2 linked regions of the Aridibaculum aurantiacum genome follow. The main gene of each other region encodes a partner of the protein of the gene in region 2 in a complex. Links are inferred from orthologs where the notes say so. Each region holds a gene or a part of one and is shown on either strand. Other genes may lie near its edges. The genes, in order: secY and secA.

Evidence for each region.
Region 1: the proteins of secA (region 2) and secY are in contact, whole or in part, in a crystal structure (PDB 3DIN), measured with the Thermotoga maritima proteins. The link is inferred for Aridibaculum aurantiacum from one-to-one orthologs. Residues at the interface, in WP_004082002.1 of Thermotoga maritima: Glu261, Ala262, Arg263, Lys300, Ala301, Arg302, Thr303, Ile304, Ile305, Leu323, Tyr324, Asp325, Pro326, Val329, Ser330, Tyr333, Ile336, Lys340, Phe345, Val349, Glu363, Phe364, Tyr374, Ser375, Gly376, Gly377, Glu393, Ile395, Thr482, Ser483; in WP_004081795.1 of Thermotoga maritima: Glu108, Gly109, Glu110, Glu111, Ala236, Glu237, Arg238, Arg239, Ile240, Thr241, Ile242, Gln243, Tyr244, Ala245, Arg246, Arg247, Val248, Thr249, Gly250, Arg251, Arg252, Val253, Tyr254, Gly256, Ala257, Ser258, Thr259, Tyr260, Leu261, Pro262.

The regions. Positions count from the first base shown.
Region 1 is NZ_JAFEWC010000003.1:615,809-622,302, reverse strand. The notes cover bases 1,611-4,451. They hold secY (preprotein translocase subunit SecY), read right to left. Parts: upstream 3,786-4,451; coding sequence 2,436-3,785; downstream 1,611-2,435. Other genes in these bases: rplO (50S ribosomal protein L15), read right to left, coding at 3,864-4,313; map (type I methionyl aminopeptidase), read right to left, coding at 1,611-2,334. In the rest of the region: J4N22_RS16260 (BaiN/RdsA family NAD(P)/FAD-dependent oxidoreductase), read right to left, coding at 1-535; J4N22_RS16255 (hypothetical protein), read left to right, coding at 663-1,424; more of map, read right to left, coding at 1,501-1,610; rpmD (50S ribosomal protein L30), read right to left, coding at 4,548-4,730; rpsE (30S ribosomal protein S5), read right to left, coding at 4,817-5,335; rplR (50S ribosomal protein L18), read right to left, coding at 5,426-5,776; rplF (50S ribosomal protein L6), read right to left, coding at 5,888-6,442. UniProt on the Escherichia coli protein: The central subunit of the protein translocation channel SecYEG. Consists of two halves formed by TMs 1-5 and 6-10.
Region 2 is NZ_JAFEWC010000001.1:726,704-734,249, forward strand. The notes cover bases 1,219-5,111. They hold secA (preprotein translocase subunit SecA), read right to left. Parts: upstream 4,752-5,111; coding sequence 1,419-4,751; downstream 1,219-1,418. Other genes in these bases: J4N22_RS03155 (LIC_10190 family membrane protein), read right to left, coding at 1,219-1,340; atpG (ATP synthase F1 subunit gamma), read left to right, coding at 5,110-5,111. Also shown: more of J4N22_RS03155, read right to left, coding at 1-1,218; more of atpG, read left to right, coding at 5,112-5,991; SMC-Scp complex subunit ScpB, read left to right, coding at 6,147-7,229; lysA (diaminopimelate decarboxylase), read left to right, coding at 7,290-7,546. UniProt on the Escherichia coli protein: Required for protein export, interacts with the SecYEG preprotein conducting channel.

The sequences.
Region 1 (6,494 bases), on a different replicon or contig from region 2:
ACCATTGAAACATACCAGCTTTTGGAAAACCACCACAGGCCACCACTACGTAATCAGCCTTCAGCAGTTCCCCATTGGCAAGCACTACATCAAACCCTTCTTTTCCATTTTTAATCTCCTTCACCTCCCTGCTCATCTGCACTTCTACGCCATATTTATCTGCCTCTCGCAGCAGGCAATCAATAATAGTTTGTGAACTGTCGGTATTTGAAAACATCCTTCCATCAGCTTCTGTTTTCAGCTTCACTCCCCTTTCTTCAAACCATTGAATACAGTGGGTAGTATTGAACTGGTGGAAGGTTTTCTTTAAGAAGTTGGTTCCGCGGGGGTACCGCTTTACCAGGTTTGAAATTTCAAAGCATGCATGGGTAACATTGCATCTTCCGCCGCCGCTTACCTTTACTTTAGAAAGCAGTTTCGACGTTTTCTCCAGTATGATTACTTTCAATTTATTATTCATGCGAGCAGCATTCACTGCGCAAAAAAATCCAGCTGCGCCCCCTCCTATTACTACCAATGTTGCTGATGCTTTCATTTTTCAAATGTAGTTACCATGCGTGTAGCACGGGGCACTAATACAAATTGATTATTTTTTCCGCTTGATACTTTTCGAATTATTGCATTCGTTATTTATCAAGCACCTTTTTTAAAAATAAAAACTTATGAAAAAAATGTACAGACTCCTGGTGGTAGTACTTTTTGCTTCCGCACTGGCGGCACCAACTTTTGCGCAAAGCCCAGAACAAACAAAGAGAGAAAGGATCATCAGCTCCTACATGCTCACCTTTGGCAGGCAGCCAAACCAGGGCGAACTGAATCATTGGATGGGAAGAGAAAACCTGACCGTGGAGCAATTGGTGGCAAACCACAGCCGCTACCTTCAATCTGATGCCAACGAAAAAAGAGCAACTATCAGAAGAGCATTTGCTCATGCTTATGGCTACACCCCAAGCGACCAACAGGTAAACCAAAGCATGTCTTCTTCTTTTAACTATACTGATTGGATGAACAACCACACCTCTTACTTAAGGTCAAATAAAAAAGCGTGGGATGACATGATTGCAAAAGTATACTGGAATGTTTGCAGCCGCTGGGCCACTGATAATGACAGAAGATCTTGGAAACAATCTGAAGCAAAACCTTATATGCTAGTAGCTGCAGTTGTAGATGTATGGCACAAAGAAAACTCCTGGTTTGGAAGGTGGTATGTTCCTTCTAACTCAAGGCATCTTACACAGGTGGCAATATCAAACCCTGTAGCTAATGAAGTAGCAAGAGTTGTGGCAGCAGGTGGAGCTAATGCAGTGGCAGCAGGTGGAGCAAATGTAATTGCCGCAGGCGGTGGCAACGTGATTGCAGCTGGTGGCGGTAATGTAATTGCAGCTGGCGGTGGAAATGTGATTGCTGCTGGTGGTTTAAATTAATACTGAACAAAACGAAATAAAAAAGAGGCTGTTTTTGAAACAGCCTCTTTTTTTATATCAAAGTATCTTATATTACTTATTGTTCCACCAATTCCTGCTGTACAGCTTGTAGGTATTTCGAATTTAAATTCTCGTTTGCAAGTTCAGCCTCTTCTATCAGTTTAAAAGAAGACAAGATCTCAGCTTTCCCTTTCTTCACACATACATTGTGCTCGTAATGGGCTGATGGCTTACCATCTTTGGTTCTCACGGTCCAGCCATCTGTATCGTAATACACTTCTTTTACGCCCATGTTTATCATTGGCTCAATAGCAATGGTCATTCCTTCTTTCAACTTTGGACCGGTTCCGCGTTTACCAAAATTAGGCACCTGCGGATCTTCGTGCAGGCTTCTTCCAAGACCATGACCAACCAGTTCGCGCACTACACCATAGCCATATTTCCTTTCAGTATAATCCTGGATAGCAAAAGCTATATCTCCTATCCTGTTTCCATGATGAGCTTTCTCAATTCCTTTATACAAGCTTTCTTTAGTTATACGCATCAGCTGCTGCACTTCTTCACTTATTTCACCTAGCGCAAAAGTGTAAGCATAATCACCATGAAATCCATTTTTGAAAACACCCAGGTCCACAGAAACGATATCTCCATCTTTCAACACATCATTAGAAGGGAAACCATGCACTACTGCATCGTTAACAGAAATACACGAAGCAAATGGATAACCACGATAATTGAGAAATGAAGGAACACCTTTATTATCCCTGATTACCTGTTCTGCAAGTTTGTCTGCTTGTTTGGTGGTAACTCCGGGCTTTAAAAATTTGGCCACTTCACTAAGTGCAAGCTCTACTACCCTGCAACTTTCACGCATTATCTCCAGGTCTGCATTTGATTTGTAATGGATCATATTTCTAATTCTACTCATTTTACAAATAAACCTGCCTCAAGGTTGGGCAGGTTTACGTTTTTATCTAGCAGGATGATATTTCTACCAGCCTCAGTTATCAATTAATAAGAAGCCTGAGTAACAGTTTGCTGCCTGCCCTGGATTCTTCCACTGTTCATAAGACCATCGTATTGTCTCATCAACAGCTGTGTTTCTATCTGCTGTAGTGTATCAAGGATTACACCCACCATGATCAGTAGCGATGTACCACCGAAGAAGGTAGAGAAACCAGAAGTAACACCCAGTCTTTGTGCAAAGCCAGGAAGGATACCTACCAATGCAAGGAAAATTGCACCTGGTAAAGTTATCTTATCCATTACTGAACCAATATAATCAGCGGTTGGCTGACCAGGCTTAACACCAGGTATAAAACCATTGTTACGCTTAAGGTCTTCCGACATCTGCTTAGGATTAAAGATCAAAGCAGTGTATAGGAAAGTAAATGCAATTACCATTACAGCATATACAACCATGTACCAGAAGTTGCTGTGATCACCAAAGATCTTAGCGATGGTAGTTCCAGACTCTGTACCTGTGAAAGAGAACAAAGTAGGAAGGAACATGATAGCCTGTGCAAAGATGATAGGCATTACACCCGCCATATTCACCTTCATTGGAAGGAACTGGCGAGCACCTCCAAACTGGCGATTACCAACTATCTGCTTAGCATAACTAACAGGTATCTTACGTACACCTTGTACCAGGATGATAATACCCATGATGATAACGATAAGGATCGCGATCTCGATAAGGAAGATCAACAATCCACCACCACCACGCGCTTGCTTAGCAGTAAATTCTTGAATGATAGATTGAGGGAAACGTGCAAGGATACCTACCATGATGATGATAGAAGTACCGTTACCCAATCCTTTATCCTGTATTTTTTCACCCAGCCACATTACAAACAAAGTACCTGCAGTAAGTGTAATGATAGTAGATACAAGGAAATATGGTTGATAAGCAGGAATGATAGCCTCAGCATAACCAGGACTATTAAGGTAAGCTACATAAGCACTTGCCTGGAAAGCGGTTACAATAACAGTAAGGTAACGCGTCCACTGGTTAATTTTTTTACGACCACTGTCGCCCTCTTTCTGGATCTTTTGAAGCTGCGGAACCAGGATGGTCATCAACTGCATAAAAATGGAAGCAGATATATAAGGCATGATACCCAGGGCAAGAATAGAAGCTTGTGAGAATGCACCACCAGCAAAGGTGTCAAATAGTCCAAGCAAACCATTTTGAGCTGCATTAGCCTGTGCCTGGTCAAGCAGGTTAGGGTTCATACCCGGCAATACGATATGCGTTCCAAGACGGTAAACAAATACCAGGGCTAGCGTTACAATGATCTTGCTACGCAGCTCATCTATTGTCCAGATATTTTTAAGAGTCTGAATGAATTTTTTCACTGAAAGTTGAGTTGTAGGTGTTAATCTCTCTAAAGCCAAAGGACGCACTTTAGGAGTGCGTCCGGCTAATTACATTAGTTACTGTGCTATTTCAATGCTGCCACCAGCTGCTTCAATTGCTTCTTTAGCTTTAGCGCTAAAAGCGTTTACTCTAAAAGTAACTTTGCTCTTCAATTCACCAGTACCTAAAATCTTGATAAGATCAGTTTGACCAATCAGGCCATTGATATAAAGATTTTCTGGAGTGATTTCAGTAAAACCATATTTTTCAACCAGGTGATCGATCTGGCCCAGGTTCAATACTTTGTACTCTACGCGATGTGGGTTTTTAAAGCCACGCTTAGGTACACGACGCTGAATTGGCATCTGGCCACCTTCAAAAGCCATTTTACTAGAGTAACCGGCACGGCTTTGTCCACCTTTGTTACCTTTTGTGGCAGTACCACCTTTACCTGAAGCCTCACCACGGCCTAATCTTTTTTCTTTGTGTGTAGCGCCTTGAGCGGGTCTAAGAGTGTGTAGTTTCATCTTACGTTTGATTTTTACTTACGGGGTTCAATCCCCTCGCATTAATGATAAATAAATGATCTATAAAAACAAGGATGTTTTTGTAGCGGGCGAAGGTAATACTATTCAGCATACGTTGCGTCGCACTCGTGTACTGTTGTAGTCACTTCAGCAAATTTTAAGTCAAAAGACAAAAGTCAAAAATCAAAAAGGCACAGTAGTACCATTTTTTGACTTTTGACTTTCGAATATGATTTAGTTCACTTCCTCTACTTTCACCAGGTGATTAACCTTAGTGATCATACCCAGGATCTGTGGAGTAGCTTCTACTTCTACAGAAGCGTTCATCTTTTTCAAACCAAGTGCTTCGATTGTACGTTTAGCTCTTTCAGGTCTGTCGATAACGCTTTTTACTTGTGTTATTCTAATCTTTTTCATGATAATTAGTTTAAGGTTTAATGTCTAACGTTTAAGGTTCTGTGTTTCCAACTTTAAACCTTAAACTTAAAACGTTAAACGTGCAGTTACCCGTTAAAAACTTTCTTTAGTCCAACTGTTCTTGTTTTAGCAACCTGGATAGGCTCTCTCAACAATGCTAAAGCTTTGAAAGTAGCTTTAACCACGTTGTGAGGATTAGCAGATCCAAGGCTCTTTGCCAAAACGTCGGTAACACCCGCGCTTTCCAATACTGCACGCATACTACCTCCGGCAATTACACCGGTACCATGAGCAGCAGGCTTGATGAATACTTTAGCAGCACCTTCTTTAGCCAGTTGGTCGTGAGGTATAGTTCCGTGCATAACAGGAACTTTGATCAGGTTCTTCTTAGCATCTTCGATGCCTTTGGTGATAGCTTCCTGAACTTCTTTAGCCTTACCCAAACCATGACCTACCACACCTTTTTCATTTCCTACTACTACAAGCGCAGAGAAACTAAAAGTACGTCCGCCTTTGGTGGTTTTAACCACACGGTTAATGGCTACTACTTTTTCTTTTAGTTCCAGGTCACCGCCTTTTACTTTATTTAAAATTGCTTTTGACATTGTCTCTATTTGAGATTTCTGATTTTATGATGTCTGATATTTTTTCGATTACCGAGGTGGAAACAAATCCTACATCAGCAATCATTAAATCTAAAATTGCAATCCACCTTGTCTTGCGCCATCAGCTACAGCTTTCACACGACCGTGGTACAGGTTACCACCTCTATCGAAAACACATGTAGTGATACCAAGAGCAGAAGCTTTACGAGCAATAGATTCTCCAACCATTTTGCTTTTATCAATCTTAGGAGCAGTTTGGGCAGCGATATCCTTTTCTCTTGATGAAGCAGCAGCCAGTGTTTGACCGGTAGTATCATCAATCAGTTGAGCATAGATTTCTGCATTGCTTCTGAAAACAGAAAGGCGAGGCTTAGTAGAAGTACCAGCTACCTTCTTACGAATGCGGTAACGGATCTTCTGCCTTTTTATTAATTTGTCCATTGTTATTTTATTTACTCCCCGATGCTGCCGGGGCGAAAGTTGATTAGTTGTCTAGTTGATGGGTTGATCGGTCACAATTCAACTTGCCAACCGATCAACTTATCAACTTAATTATTTACCAGCAGCTTTACCAGCTTTACGACGAATGAATTCATCAGAGTAGCGAACACCTTTTCCTTTGTACGGCTCAGGCTTACGCAGGCTACGTATTTTGGCAGCTACTGCTCCTAATAGTTGGTTGTCGATGCTCTCTAAAGTAATTTTTGGGTTTTGACCTTTTAAAGTTTCAGTAGCTACTGTTACTTCCTTAGGTACTTCCATAATGATGTTGTGAGAGTAACCCAGGGCTAGGTCTAAAGTGTTACCAGTGTTAGCGGCTTTATAACCCACACCCACTAGTTCCAGCTGCTTCTTAAAGCCTTCTGTTACACCTTTTACCATGTTAGAAACCAGTGAACGGTACAAACCGTGCATAGCGCGGTGACGGATCTGGTCAGTAGGACGAGTAACATTTACTTCGCCATCTTTTACTTCAACTTTGATATCGCGATCAATAAGTTGAGTCAAAGTTCCTTTAGGTCCTTTTACAGTGATCTCATTGTTGTTACCAACTGTGATGGTAACACCCGCCGGAACTGTAATTGGTTGTTTTCCTATACGAGACATAATTCTTGATTTGAAAAATTTGAAATTTTGAAAATGTGGTGTTGACAGTGTT
Region 2 (7,546 bases):
AATAGCGGGAAGAATATCACAGGTATCATAAAGTGGTAGCCAAATCTTACATCAGGTGAACCGATGAGCCAAAACAGGATACCTAAATATGCCACAGCAAAAGAAGCTATCCATTTTTTGTAAGGGTACCGCTTAAATACGACAACAGCAACAACGGGTGTTGCAAATGTTGCATATGTAAGCAGCGCATTAATTTTATTGCTGTGCCACAACTTGCCCAGCCATGTTGGGAACCACTGCATAAAAGACAGCCTGTTCACATAAACCCAATCTTCGCTTACCATACGTGGTGCATGCGATACATGCAAACGTTCAGCTTCTGCTACCTGCAGCGGCACTTTCCAATCTACGTTTACAAGATCAATAGAGGGAAAAGGAAACAAGATGTAGCCAGATAAAATGATGTTTCGCGCTATCCATGGAAGAAAAATGCAAAGGCCAATGGCTGCAACGGGTATGTAATTTTTGATGATCTCTTTATGTGCCTTTCGATAGAAGATGAATGGCAGGAACACGAATAGCATCAGCGGGATGGTGCTGATCTTGATGATGACTGAAAAGAAGGCTAACAGCAACAACACTTTCCACTCGCCGCCTTGCCAGTTTTCTTTTGTTTCTAATAATGTAAAGAAGCAATAGAGTACTAACATACTAGCCAAAGCATCAGCAGATGGCGAGGCTATATTGATAGGGAATTGCCTGAACAGTATAAACAAAAGCGGTATAAACAGCAGCCTGCTCATTCCCCGATACTGGTAGCTTTTATGGAGCATCCAGCCAAAGAAAGCAAGCACCAGCACGGGGTTTATAGGGTAAATAGATTGACCTGTGATAGCAGTGAAAGAGAAAGGTGCACTCAATACCATGAAAGCCGAATTGAAGCCAAACTGTGGGAACAGGTTAGCCAGCCCCGGCACTACTTTAAATTTTTCATTCCATAAGATTGACAGGATGTGATAGCCGGAACTATCAGTATTGTAAGGCGGAACAATAGCAAAAATGAGTATCACCAAAGCCACAGCTATGGTAACAGCCATTCGTTCTTTATGAAAAAGTACTCCAGCAATTTTATTGGCTTTTGTTTTTAAATCCACTAAAAATGGTGTTGTAAAAACAATGATTAAGGCGGCAATAGCCAATGGCACCAAAAGCAGGTAACCAGAAGGAAAGAAGAAGGAGAGAAAGTTGAGGTATATTGTTATGGTTGCAGTTCCTGTTAGCAATATCTCGAACAGCGGCGTTGAATATGGCTGCAGTTGACGTAGTGCATTGTTTACTACATAGCCAATACTCATTGCAAGAAAAAAGAATATTGAACCGGCAATGAGCAGTAGCAGCATAGATTGTATTTGGAGCAAAATAAAACAAGGATAAAACTTTCGCTTTATCCTTGTTCATTTTATTTGCCGGCAGGTCCTTTACAGGTCCTTACCATGACATTGCTTGTACTTCTTACCACTTCCACAAGGGCAAGGGTCGTTACGGCCAATCTTTGGTCCGACAACTACAGGCTGTTGTTTTACTGCAGTAGAAGGATCAAAATAATCATTCTCATTAGCTGCGTAATCCTGTCCTGCTGCATCTATTTCTTCCTTGTTTACCTGCAGCTTGCTCATGTCAGTTTTCTGCTCACGAGCCTGTTGCACCACACGCTGTTGTGGTTGCTCCTGTTCTACAGGTATACCACAGTGGCAAAGGAATGATACGATGTCTTTATTCACCTGCTCATCCATTTTCTTGAACAAGCCAAATGCTTCCATTTTATATATAACCAAAGGATCTTTCTGCTCGTAAGATGCAGTTTGTACACTTTGCTTCAGGTCGTCCATAGCGCGCAGGTGTTCTTTCCATGCATCGTCAATTAAGCCTAATGCTACACTACGTTCTACAGCCTGGTTCAGTTCAAGACCATCTGTTTGTATGGTCTTATCAAGATTTGCCAGCACCTGCATTCCACGACGGCCATCGGTAAATGGAACAACAACATTCTCAATATGCGCACCTTGGTTATTACGGATATCTCTGAAGACTGGTAACGCATTGGCTGCAACTACCTGCTTCTTCTGGTTGTAATGTTCTATGGCCTCGTTATAAAGACGGTCTACCAGTTCTCTTTCATTGCCTTTGTCCAGGTCTTCTTGCGAAATAGAGGTGTCTATACCGAAATGCATAATCACTTCCATCTTGAAGTTGTCATATTCATTGGCGCCTCTGAATCCACCAACCAGGCTTTCTGATACCTGGTAAAATGCATTGTCAATATCCAGGGCAAGACGATCTCCGAATAGGGCATGGTTACGTTTGGTATAAATAACGGTACGCTGCTTGTTCATTACATCATCATACTCCAGCAAACGCTTACGAATACCAAAGTTGTTTTCTTCCACCTTGCGCTGTGCTCTTTCAATGCTCTTGGTGATCATGCTGTGCTGTATCACTTCACCTTCTTTATAGCCAGCCATGTCCATCACCTTTGCAATACGCTCACTTCCGAACATACGCATCAGGTCATCTTCAAGCGATACAAAGAAAAGTGACGATCCCGGATCACCCTGGCGACCGGCGCGACCACGTAACTGCCTGTCTACACGACGGCTTTCGTGACGTTCGGTACCAATAATAGCCAAACCACCTACTTCTTTCACACCAGGTCCAAGCTTGATGTCAGTACCACGACCAGCCATGTTGGTAGCAATAGTAACTGCACCTGTTAAACCAGCTTCAGCTACTATCTGTGCTTCCCTGGCGTGTTGTTTTGCGTTCAATACATTGTGCGGAATACCTTTTTGCTTCAGCATACGGCTAAGCAATTCACTCACCTCTACGCTTGTTGTACCAACCAGTGTAGGACGGCCAGCGTTACGGTTTTCCTCTATGTCGTCAATTACAGCTTTGTATTTTTCGCGCTTAGTCTTGAATACTTTATCCTGCTCATCCTTACGGGTAATAGGAATATTGGTTGGAATGGTAACTACATCCAATTTGTAGATATCCCAGAATTCACCTGCTTCCGTTTCTGCAGTACCCGTCATACCAGCTAGCTTGTGGTACATACGGAAGTAGTTCTGCAGTGTAATGGTTGCATAGGTTTGTGTGGCAGCTTCAATCTTTACACTCTCTTTTGCTTCTATAGCCTGGTGCAGACCATCGCTATAACGGCGGCCTTCCAGTATACGACCTGTTTGTTCATCTACGATTTTCACAGCACCTTCCATTACCACATACTCCACGTCTTTTTCAAATAAGGTGTATGCTTTTAATAGCTGGTGAACAGTATGAATGCGATCTGCTTTTAAGCGGTAATCATTCAGTATGGCTTCTTTCTTGTGCAGTTTCTCTTCAGTGCTTAAAGAAGCATCTGTATCAACAGCATTCAATTCTATACTAATGTCAGGCAGGATAAAGAAGTTAGGATCTTCTCCACCTTTGGTGATCATCTGGATACCTTTATCGGTAAGATCTACCTGGTTGTTCTTTTCATCTATATGGAAGAAAAGTTCTTCATCAACCTTAGGCATTTCGCGCTGCTGGTCAGCCAGGTAGTAGTTTTCTGTCTTTTGAAGTTTTACACGAATTCCCGGCTCGCTCAGGAATTTAATCAAAGCACCACTTTTAGGTAAACCTCTGTATGCACGCATTAGTGCAAGGCCACCATCTTTAGGATCGTCGTTACCTTCTGAGAATTTTTTCTTCGCCTCGTTCAGGAATTGGTTGGTCACTCGTTTCTGAGCTTCTACCAGTTGCTGTACCCGAGGTTTTAGTACCTGGTACTCCTGTTCATCGCCACGAGGTATAGGTCCGCTGATGATGAGTGGTGTACGGGCGTCATCAATCAAAACGCTATCCACCTCATCCACCATGGCAAAGTGATGCTTGCGCTGCACCATTTCATTAGGTGTATGAACCATGTTGTCGCGCAGGTAGTCAAAACCAAATTCGTTGTTGGTACCATAAACAATGTCGGCCATGTAAGCGCGGCGACGATCTTCTGTATTCGGTTGGTGTTTATCTATACAATCTACTGTCAAACCTAACCATTCGAAAATGGGACCGTTCCACTCGCTATCGCGTCGTGCCAGGTAGTCATTCACCGTTACAATATGAACGCCTTCGCCTGCCAATGCATTCAGGTAAGCAGGAAGCGTAGATACAAGCGTTTTACCCTCACCGGTTGCCATTTCAGCAATTTTACCTGAGTGTAAAACAGAACCACCTATCAGCTGAACATCGTAGTGAACCATGTTCCATGTAACGGGGCTACCCGCAGCTAACCAGCTGTTGGCATAAGTTACATTTTCACCTTCTATTTTGATGTGCGACTTGCGGGTACTCAGTTCGCGGTCAAGATCAGTGGCTTTCGAAACAATCTCAGTATTAGAAGAGAAACGACGAGCTGTTTCCTTAACCACCGCGAAAGCTTCAGGTTGTATTTCCTTCAGAATTTCTTCTATCTGCTCGTCGCGCTGCTTCTTTAGTTTGTCTATCTGCTGGTAAATGCCATCCCTGCCATTGATATCTTCTGCAGGCAAGTTTTCAGCTTCATCGTGTAGAGTGCTTATTTCGGAGTCTATTCCTGTGAGGTGTTCGCGAATGCGGGTTCTGAATTCAACCGTTTTATTACGCAGTTCATCGTTGCTGAGCGACTGGTATTGCTGGAAGAAACTATTGACCTTTTCCACCACGGGAAGTAGTTGCTTTACATCTTTCTGCGACTTACTTCCGCCAAAGATTTTCGATAAGAAACCTAACATATTAGTTGGCTATTGAGTATATGTGTAATGATTAAGTTTTTGTTTTAGTCAAATTTGGTGCTACTGTTATATTATAGCCATTTTGACAGGGCGACAAAGGTAAGTAATGGTGCTGAGACGACCACAGGTGGAACAAACCTAGCTGTTAATGGATTGCTTAAGATAAGGAAGACGGTAACGAGGATACACCTGCATTTTTCCTGTCAATCATGATTTATTTTCAATTCTTTTTTCCTGCTCAACCCTTACCTTTGCAGCCGATTCTACATTAGGAGTGTTTATTTTCCAGCTGAATAATCTACGTTATGTTGCATAAGCCCCTGATGATGATGACACTTAAGTTTTACAATCATTTTATATGAGTGGTCAATTAAAAGAGGTTCGTAATCGTATAAAGAGTGTGCAAAGCACCCAGCAGATCACAAAAGCCATGAAAATGGTAAGTGCTGCCAAATTGCGTCGTGCCCAGGATGCTATTGTTCAGATGCGTCCGTATGCGCAAAAGCTACAGGAAATGCTCAGCAACATCGTGAGCAATACTGAAGGTGAAGTGGGTGGCAGCCTTGCTACTGACCGTGGTACCGAAAGAGTTCTTTTAATTGTAATCACCAGCGACCGTGGTTTGGCAGGTGGTTATAATGCCAACATCATCAAGCTGGCTAAAGAAACTATCAATACCCGCTATGCTGACCAAAACCGCAGGGGTAATGTTACCATCTGGAATATTGGTAAAAAAGGTTACGAAAGTCTTGCTAAGTCAAACTATAAGGTAAACGCAGATTTCAAAGATATTTTCCTAAACCTGAGCTTTGAATCTGTGCAAGCTGCTTCTGAAGCTGCAGTACAGGCATTCCGCGACAAACAATTTGATGTAGTAGAGCTTGTGTATAGTGAATTTAAAAATGCTGCTACACAACGTTTTGTGCTGGAGCGCTTTCTTCCTATTCCTAAAGTGGAGAGGCAAGAAGGTCTGAAAAAAGCTGATTTCATTTTTGAGCCTGCTAAAGAAGAATTGATAGCTGAGTTGATGCCTAAGATATTGAATACGCAGTTGTTCAAGGCTATACTTGATGCGCATGCCAGTGAGCATGGTGCACGTATGACAGCAATGGACAAAGCAAGTGAAAATGCTAATGAGCTGTTGAAGACACTGAAGATATCTTACAACCGTGCACGCCAGGCTGCCATCACCACCGAGCTTACTGAAATTGTAAGTGGTGCAGCAGCACTGAACGGATAAAATATATAGATGAATTTGAGAATGTGCAGATGTACCAGTTGCGTCTGCACATTTTTGTTTTAGGGCACCATGTGATACTTCAATGTCTTTAGTTCTTTTCTTTGCCTATTTTCATTTGCGTCTTTTTCAAAATCATTTCATTCTCACAATAACCAATGGAACTATCTACCATCATACCGCATATAGAAGCTTTGGTATTTGCCAGCGATAAGCCGCTTACCAGCCTCGATATTGTAGAACTTATCAATAATGCTTTTGGTTTTATGGAAGAGCGTATAACGCTTGACCAGGTAGAAAGTGCCATTGAAGGTATTCGCGAAAAATATAATGCAGAGTTTTATCCCTTTGAAGTAAGAGAAAGTGGTGGTGGCTGGCAGTTCCTGACCAAAAGGGAGTTTCATAAAACGGTTGGTCAACTGAATGGTGACAAGTTTTTAAAACGCCTTTCTAATGCTGCTCTAGAAACCCTTGCCATTATTGCTTATAAACAACCCATAACAAAGGGTGAAGTGGAAGCCATCCGTGGTGTGAACAGCGACTACAGCATTCAGAAGTTACTGGAGAAGGAATTAATCATCATCAGCGGCAGGAATGAGGACCTGCCAGGTAAGCCACTGGTTTATGCTACTTCCAAATCTTTCATGGATTATTTTGGACTGAACTCTGTTGACGACCTGCCGAAGATAAAGGAAGTACTGGCAGACCAGGCGGTGCAAGGTACCATCATCATGGAAGGAATGAAGGCGGGAGAAGTGGCCGGCCTGGAAACTGGTGAAGGAAGAAACCTGACAGTAACAGACAGCGGAGAGCTTGTAGAATACCGAATAAATAAAAGTGCAGAAGGTGAAGGTTTGGCAGCATTTAATGATGCTACTGGCACGGGAGAAGATACTGCTACAGAGGATCAACCAGGTGCAATAGAAGCAGAAGGATCTTTTAATACTTATAATGATGCAGATGAAACATCCGATGAACAAGGAGATGAAGTGGATGCAGAGCATATGCTTCCAGGCGTTTCCGACCTGTCAGATTTTTCTGATAATGATGATGTAACAGAAGGAGATGGAGAAGAAGATTTCGATACAGGAAGCGAGGAGATGTCAACATCTGAAGAAGAAGCGCCTGCAAATAATGAAGTTGATGATATGCCAGGTGTAGGCGAAACAGGTACAGCAAGTGACGATCCGAATCAGCCAGCTACTGATAATAATGAAGATGATCCGGCAAAAGAAGATTAGCCTTTTATAAACGATTGCCAACGCCAGACTATTTCTTTTACAATGTAATTTCGCGCCCTTATGTCGCAACAATTAAGTAACAAACAACTCATAGCAATAGCTGAAGAGTTTGGTACACCCGTTTACGTTTACCACGCAGAAAAGATAGCAGAGCAATACCAGAAGCTGGAGAAGGCTTTTAAAAAGTCTGATGCTAAATTCTTTTATGCTTGTAAAGCATTAACCAATATCAACATCCTAAAGTGGCTGCGCCAGGTAGGTGCATCGCTTGACTGTGTAAGTATAAACGAGGTAAAGCTGGGTTTGAAAGCCGGCTT